One region of the Rheinheimera sp. UJ51 genome, then DNA from elsewhere that is predicted to be linked to it. Evidence: riboswitches for the same ligand, from Rfam matches in the RefSeq annotation. Region 1 holds a riboswitch; the other holds the start of a gene.
The links. A riboswitch is a leader RNA that binds a small molecule or an ion and turns the genes downstream of it on or off. The one in region 1 is predicted to bind cobalamin.

Region 2: linked by a shared signal. The riboswitch ahead of LMJ53_RS09410 (ABC transporter ATP-binding protein) and the one ahead of LMJ53_RS04335 (TonB-dependent receptor domain-containing protein) in region 1 are both predicted to bind cobalamin.

Annotation. Positions count from the first base shown of each region.
Region 1 covers NZ_JAJHOG010000003.1:59,109-63,279, reverse strand. Annotated here, with positions in the region: gene LMJ53_RS04335 (TonB-dependent receptor domain-containing protein) at 1-1,698, opposite strand, end outside; cobalamin riboswitch at 1,734-1,939, opposite strand; gene LMJ53_RS04330 (YajQ family cyclic di-GMP-binding protein) at 2,011-2,493, opposite strand; gene LMJ53_RS04325 (VanZ family protein) at 2,577-2,948, shown strand; gene LMJ53_RS04320 (ketopantoate reductase family protein) at 2,924-3,814, shown strand; gene thiI (tRNA uracil 4-sulfurtransferase ThiI) at 3,811-4,171, opposite strand, start outside.
Region 2 covers NZ_JAJHOG010000006.1:26,532-30,702, forward strand. Annotated here, with positions in the region: gene LMJ53_RS09400 (hypothetical protein) at 1-737, opposite strand, end outside; gene LMJ53_RS09405 (NADPH-dependent FMN reductase) at 888-1,439, opposite strand; cobalamin riboswitch at 1,660-1,831, shown strand; gene LMJ53_RS09410 (ABC transporter ATP-binding protein) at 1,916-2,743, shown strand; gene LMJ53_RS09415 (FecCD family ABC transporter permease) at 2,737-3,747, shown strand; gene cobO (cob(I)yrinic acid a,c-diamide adenosyltransferase) at 3,749-4,171, shown strand, end outside.

The DNA of each region.
Region 1 (4,171 bases):
TTTATCAAACAGGTTATCCACCTTAGCACTGAGCGATAAAGCTGGGGATAATGCATAGCTACCACCCACGCCAAACACAGTAAAGCCCCCTAGATATGGGCTACTAGCATACTCACCTTGATAAGTATCGCTTTGGTAATCCGCCGTCAAAAATGCCGATAACTGCTGCCATTGTTGTGTTAAGCGCCAATTCACACTGTGCTCAGGTCGGCGCGCTAACCGCTGCCCAGTCAAGGTGTTTTCAGTGTCCAACCAGCTATAACTGACACTTTGCTGTAACGAATCCCAACGCAGATCAACACTGAATTCCACGCCAGAAATTTTGGCACGTTCAATGTTTTGTGGCGTGTAGGTCGCAAAATCAAACTGGATCAGATTATCGACATCTTGCTTAAACCAGGCTAACTGCAACGTCGCTGCGGCTAACTGATAACTCAGTGCAATTTCATCCGACAAGGTACTTTCTGGTTGTAAATCGGGATTGGCACTACCAGGATAATACAAGTCGTTAAAGGTCGGCGCTTTAAAAGCCGAGCCCCGGCTCACTCTGAGCTGCATCGCATCACTGAGATCAACACCTGCGGCTAATTGCCAGGTCGTGTTACCACCGTATTGCTCGGTAAGGTCGCGGCGCACGGCCCCGTCTAAACGCAAGCCTTGCGCAGCAAATTGTAAACCAGCAAAGGCGGCACGATTAAGGCGATTATCCTTCACATAGGCTACGCCAGAGCGTGCAACGCTTTCTTGATACCAGTTCACGCCCGCTAAACCCGATAGGCTATCTGTCAATGCGGTGGTTGCCTGATAGTTAAATTCATCGCGCTCAGTCACATAAGGGCTTTGCGAAACAGGCCCATAAGTCGTGTCATCATCCAGCGTTCGGCTGAATTGTGCTTGATGTTGCCATGATCCTTGCTGATGTTCCCAGCCCAACAAATAACTGCGGTTTAACGTTTCCGCTTGATCTTCACTGCCCCAGGCCGTATCAAACTGATAAAAACCGGAGTTAACATCCACCTGACCACGCCAAAGACCAAACCCTGTTTGATAGGCTGCAGCCAGTTTGGCAAAACGTTGTTGGTAACCATCACGATCGTTATCTAAATCGTTACGCACATTAAAACCATCGGCCCGGCTATACCCCGCACTGGCACTCAAGGTCAGATCACCCTGTTGTTGACTGGCATTAATACCAGCACCAGCCTGCCCATAACTGCCAACATCCGCAGTTAATTCCACGCCGCGGGCTTGACGAGTAGTAATAGCAATCACACCAGCTAAGGCGTCAGCACCATACCATGCCGCTCGCGGACCACGGATCACTTCTATGCGTTCAATTAACGCTAAGGGCAACATCGATAAGGTTTTATAACCCAAGGTGGCAGAGCCACTGCGCACGCCGTCAATCAATACGAGCGTATGACCATTATTCCCGCCACGCAAATACAAACCGCTATTTTGGCCACGGCCACCGTCACGAGAAATCGTAATACCGGGTAATTGCGCTAATAAAGCAGGTAAATCACTGGCTTGACGAGCCTCAATATCTGCACGATCTAGCACCGAAACACTGGCTAACACTTCGGAGGCGGCTAAAGGGGTGCGATTAGCGTAAACACTGATATGTTCGACCGCGTCAGTCGCGGATACAGCAGTAGGCACGGCTGACAAAAGCAGCGCCCAAGAAGGTTTAAACATAGATACTCCAGCAATGTGCCCACCGCACATTTCTTTGGTTTGTAGGACTTTTAGGCCGGTCTCCGGGCTAACAACCTGCTGATGCGAGTATTTCGCCTTCCCATCTTGCGACAGTGGCGGATGAAATACTTTAAGTTGCTTACCGTTGCGGGGGCAGCTCTGGTTTTACACCAGATTCCCGTTTAACTTGGTCGATGACGTTAAAAAGCAGCGACCAAGCACCTAAAAAAGCGGCGGCTCTATCAAGAGCCGCCGCAAGTTTACGCTGAATCAGCGTTAAGTCAATAGACTTCTAGAAGTCTTAACTGCAAATCAATCGCGAAAGTTGGTAAATTGAAAAGCTTGCTCTAATTCAGCTGCACGCACCGCCGCGATAGCTTCTTGTAAATCATCGCGCTTTTTACCAGTAACGCGCACTTGATCGCCTTGAATAGCGGCTTGCACTTTTAACTTATTGTCTTTAATCAATTTAACTAACTTTTTCGCCATATCTGTTTCGATACCTTGGCGCAGCGATAACGCTAAACTGTAGGTTTTACCCGAGTGCACCACATCGCCTTCTTTAAAAGAGCGCACATCTAGATTGCGTTTCACCGCTTTGGCAAAAAAGATTTCGAGCATTTGCTGTAACTGAAACTCTGCCTCAGCCACCATGTTAATTTGTTTATCTTTGAGGGTAAATTCAGCATTTACGCCGCGAAAATCAAAACGCGTTTGTAATTCACGGTTAGCATTATCAACCGCATTTAGTACCTCTTGCTGGTCAACTTCAGAAACTATATCAAAAGCGGGCATCTTGCTCTCCTATCTCGGTCTATGCTGGTGATTATAACCAGAAAACTGCTACAATCCGAGCCCCATTTATCGGAGATGAGAACGTGCCGCAATCGTTTTATCGCTTTTTGTTTTTATTATGTCTGCTGTTAGCCACTTTTGGCTTTATGGCCGAGATTAACGGCCACAAGCTTGCTGGCGAGTTGTCTTTTTTTAAAATTGAAAATCTCGATAAAGTGGCCCATTTTGGTATTTTCTTTGTACTCAGTGGCTTAATTTGGAAAGGCTTTCGAGCAGTGTTTTGGAAGATCCTACTTTTACTGGCAATCTATGGCGCCTTAATTGAAGTGATACAAGAAAACTATACGCGACGAACTGGCGATTTTTGGGATTGGGTAGCTGATATGGCTGGGGTTTTAACCTTTTTTGTTGTGCGTAAACTGTGGCATTTATGGCGACCACGCAGCAAGCGTTAAACTGGACCGTCGTTGGCCAAGGCGCTATTGGCCTGCTTGCTGCCTGTCGTTGGCAACAGGCTAATACGCCAGTACGTTTGTGGTTGCGTCAACCTAAATCGTTAAGCGTGCGCTTTTTGGCGCTAGATCACACCGAGCAACAATGCCATTTTCAAGCGGCAGTCTCCCCCATCCATGCCTTGTTTTTACCAGTAAAAGCCTATGCCGTTACCGAGGCCTTAGCCCAACTACAACCTCATCTCACTGACAACGCCCAAATTGTCGTTTCCCATAATGGTATGCCAGACCTTGCGGCTTTGCGGCAATTTGCACGGGCTAAGCAAGGGATCTGGTTTTTAACGACTAGCCATGGTGCCTTACGACAAGCAGAGCAGATCCGCCATACCGGCCAAGGTAAAAGTATGCTCAGCCCACTGAATGAGGCCGCGAGTGCACAACGCAAAGCCGTTTTCACGGCTTTAAATCAGGCCTTAGGCCCGTTAACTGTCACCGAGAATAGCATAGCGGCTTTATGGCAAAAGCTGGCGATTAATGCGGCTATTAACCCGCTCACTGCAGTGTTAAATTGTAAAAATGGTGCTTTAGCGGCGGCAGAGCATCAACCTCAATTGCAGCAAATTGTCACCGAAGTCTGTCAGCTGGCGTCGCTTGAACAAGTTGATTTGCCGTTTGCGGCAACCTTTGCGCAAGTGCAACAGGTGATCACCGCGACGGCCAATAACTATTCATCAATGCAGCAAGATCATTACCATGGCCGCCCCACCGAGCTTAGCGTGATCACCGGCTTTATTGTCGCCACGGCGGCAAAACATCAGCTAGCGGTTCCGGCCAATCAAGCGCTATGGCAAGCGCTGCAAGATAATTAAGGCCGATACACTGCAACATTGTTAAATCCCATCTCTTGCAGCAATAAAGCCTGCAAACGACTCATCACGCCACGTTCACAATAACAGTAATATTGCTGTTGCTGATCTAACTGTGCAAACGCCGTGGCTAAACGGTAAAACGGAATGGTCAATACCTGATGCTGCTGTAATTGCAGTGGCCGCGCGTCGACTTCGTCGTGACTGCGAATATCTAACACGATCGCGTTAGCCGGTAATATCGTCTCGGTAGCGATAACACCCGCTTGTTGTTCTGCTTGATATTCAACGGTTCGAATATCGAGGATTTTAGCTTGCTCAATGGCTTGATTTATCCTGCGCGGATCGAGCTGTGCTTCG
Region 2 (4,171 bases), on a different contig from region 1:
TAGTAAGCAAAGGGTTGCTGCCCCGCTTGCAGTTGTCGTCTTGGGGCGGCAATGCCAAAATAGAGACGCAAATTTTCGGTGAAGCCTTCACGTTCTAATTCAAATAGCATATTCGCCAAGGGCTCTAATAAGGCACTGTGGTCGCGATGCAGTAGATGGTAATCGGGTAAGCTCAAAATAAATTGCTCGTTAATCGGGAAATGGCTTTGTGCATTTAGCTGATAAGCCGCAAAAATCACGGCATCGACTTTGCCGGTTAAGAATAAATTTTTGGTACTTTCGATACTGCCAGAGCTAATCACTTGGCGCGAAGGCGGCAGCTTTTTTAAGATTTCTTCCAGCACCAAAGAGCCTCGGACATAAGCCAAGCTTGGCACATCGTTTAGGCTGCATTTTGCACAGCGTTGCTGATTGATATACAAATAGACCTTGGTATCAAACAATACATAGGGTACTGCGACGAGGTTAGGGTAATGCTTAGTGACATCCAGCACCCGTGCCAGCTCGCCATCTAAGCTGCCTTTGTTCGACTCTAATAAACTTCGGCCAAACGGAATATCAATAAAGTGCGCATCAATATTTAAACGCCGATAGGCTTCCGACAACAAAGCTTGGCTATATTGTGCTGCGGGTGAGGTTAGCGCTTGGCGAAATTGCAGCTGCGACGGCAATGTTTCTACCGTTTCGGCGTACGATACACTCCAGATCATTATGCTAAAAAGTAGCAGCCATTTCATCAGATCAATCCGTTTAGTCTCAGCGTTAAAACATCTTGCGAGATGCTGTGCGGCTATTTATGAGTTAATAAAGCAACGTCAGGCGAATAGTGTTACCCGTTCAGCTAATAGGGCGCTAAAAATATCCCTCACGGGCAACGTGTTATCAGTTTACGGCTGCAGCTTTTGTTGCCATGCCGCTAACGCGAGCAGTTGTTGTTTAATATTTTCTTGGATTTTACTATCAATTAAATGTCCTTCGTTGTCAAAAGCGCCGCTAAACGCATTGGCAAAAACTTCGGGTTTATTTAACGGGTGTAAATCGAGATACACGCAGACTTGTCGTAAATGATATTGCGCGCGCGAGCTACCCATGCCCCCTGCCGCTCCCATAATAGCCACCGCCTTGCCACGTAATAGGTAATTATCAGGTTCACGCGAGGCCCAATCTAGCGCGTTTTTTAAGGCGGGGGCCAGTGAGTAATTGTATTCTGGGCAGCCCAGAATTAATGCATCTGCTTGGGCGAAATCGTTAAGTAACCGGCTGACAGCAGCGGGTTTTTCCGCTAAATCGGCGTTATAAAAGGGCACATCCAATAAGTCGGCCAGGTGAATTTTCATACCCTGAGGTGCGTGTGCTTGCGCCCATAGCAACATACCGCGATTAGTTGATTTAGCGCGTAAACTGCCGCCGATGGCCAAGACGTTGAGTGTTTTTGTCATAGTGATAGGATGCTCCATGTCAGGTGTTTAGCCTTGAGGCTTGCCGCGTTCAGGTTTGATAAATAGCTTAAGCCTAGCAGTTATCGTTAAAATTGCAGGATAAAAGTTAACCAAATGCGTAAACAATTTCACCGGTAAACCGCAAAAAAGCAAAGCAGTAATCCGATATCTGCTTTGACCTTTTACTGTTACAATACTCAGCGTTGCTCTCTGATAACAAGCAACGCTTAAACGCTAAGGTGAGCTTAAAGCTTAACATAGGGAATCAGGTGCGAACCCTGAACTGTACCCGCAACTGTAAACTACGCTGTGTTTCAAGGCCACTTAACGGGAAGGCGAAACATGGGTTATCGTAGTCAGTCAGGATACCTGCCTTGGTGTAAAAATGCCCCCGTGCGGGAAAACACGGTAGCGGCCTGCCACCTGTGTCAAACGGGCTGTAGGATGCTGCCTGCGAGCAACTACAGGATATTGTTTTGACAGCCGCCATTTATACTCTAGACCAGCTTTGTTTAGCGTATCCCAATTCGCGTAGCACAGGCTCTGTGCTGGCGCTCGACCAGATTACGTTGACTATTTCCCCTAATGAAGTCGTTGGTATTATCGGCCCAAATGGCGCGGGTAAAAGTAGTTTATTACAACTACTAAATGGCCGTTTTGCGCCGAATAGTGGCCGAATTTTACTTTCTGGCCAGCCGTTGCAGCAGCAGAGTGCACAAGCTTTAGCGCGGCAAGTTGCCACCGTGGCACAAATCAGCAGTGCACCGCAGGGGTTGTTTTGTGAGCAAGTTGCGGCGATGGGCTTGTTACCACATAAGCGCTGGTATGAGGGCACCAGTGCCCAAGACAAGCAGCAGGTAAGGTTAGCATTGCAGCAAGTGGGTTTAGCTGATAAAGCGCAGCTGCGCGCCGATACTTTATCGGGGGGCGAATTACAGCGGCTTTATATAGCACGCGCTTTGGTGCAGCAAGCGACTATTTTATTATTGGATGAGCCGACCAATCATTTGGATGTGAAATACCAACATCAGGTATTGCAACTGCTACAGGGGCTGAATAAAACCATTATTTGTTGTTTGCACGATCTGAATTTAGCCGCACGTTATTGCCACAAGCTATTGTTATTGGAAAACGGTAGGGTGCGCGCCTATGGTACGCCACACGACGTTTTGCGCCCTGCATTATTACAGCAGGTTTTTGGTTTGCCTTGCGTGGTGTCATCGCAAGCCGATTATGGCTGGCTGCAAGTGACCTTTATACCTGAGCTCGCGCACGCGAAAGTCGGAGTGCCAAGCCCATGCTAAAACAGTTAAAACCCCGTCAGCAAGCCTGGCTATGGCTGTTAAGCGGTTTATTGGTGCTGAGTTTACTATTCAGTTTGCAGATTGGCAGTGTCGCGATCAGTTGGCGTGAGTTGCTGCTCGCCTTAACTGGCCAAGCAGTGAGCGAGCCTCTGACCCAGACGATTATCTGGCAAATTCGTTTACCTCGTTTACTGGTCGCCATGTTAGTGGGGGCAGGCTTGGCTGTGGCCGGTGCCGTTTTACAAAACGTCAGTCGTAATCCACTGGCTGATCCTTATTTATTTGGTTTAATGGCTGGTGCTGGGTTAGGGGCGACCATTGTCAGTATTGTGCTACCCGATCAACTGATCAGCATGGCGTTGGCGGCCTTTTTAGGGGCACTGCTTGCGGTGCTGTTGGTGTTTATTGCCTGTATGGGTAATCGGCTACAAAAAATGGAAGTGACCTTACTCGCTGGGGTGGCGGTGTCATTTATGCTCAGCGCGATAAGCAGCTTTATTCTGTATTTTGCTGAGCCTTTTGCGGCTAATCGGGTTATTTTTTGGATGATGGGAAGCTTAAGTCGAACCGATTGGCACAGTGTGGCATTAATTGCGCCCGCCGTGTTGGTATTGCTGGTGGTGGCATTGGCGGTCAGGCGGCAATTGGATGCCTTGTTATTATCAGACGACAGTGCCCGCAGCTTGGGCGTGAATACACAGCGTCTGCGGCTGGTGTTATTACTGCTTACCGCGTTAGTCACTGCCTGTATTGTGGCGCAGTGTGGTGGTATCGCCTTTGTGGGCTTAATGGTGCCGCATATGGTGCGTTATTTTATGGGGGTAACGGCAGTGCCATTATTACTGGGCTCGGCGCTATTTGGGGCCATTTTTATGATGTGGGTGGATAATGCCGCGCGTAGCCTGTTAGCGATGCAAGAAATTCCACTAGGGGTGATCACCTCGGTGCTTGGCAGTGTATTCTTTCTGATTATTTTACGGCGACAGTTACAACAAGGTGGATAGCATGAGTGCAGATGAATTAAAACAACAACGCCATCAGGCACGGCAACAACGCTTAAAAGAGTATGTTGATGCCGCCGTAACACGAGCCAATATTGAAAAAGGCTTGTTGTTAGTGATAACCGGCAACGGCAAAGGTAAATCAACTGCCGGTTTTGGCACCGTGGCACGCGCGGTCGGGCATGGCCTGAATGCGGCAGTGGTGCAATTTATTAAAGGCAGTTGGGCTTGTGGTGAACGTAATTTACTGCAACAACATGGCGTTGAGTTCTCGGTGATGGCAACGGGCTTTACCTGGGATACGCAAGACAAAGCGGCAGATATCGAAGCGGCCGAGCGAGTGTGGCAAGATGCCGAGCGCTTTTTAGCCGACGATACGCTCGATTTGGTGTTACTAGACGAGCTTACCTACATGCTCAGTTATCAT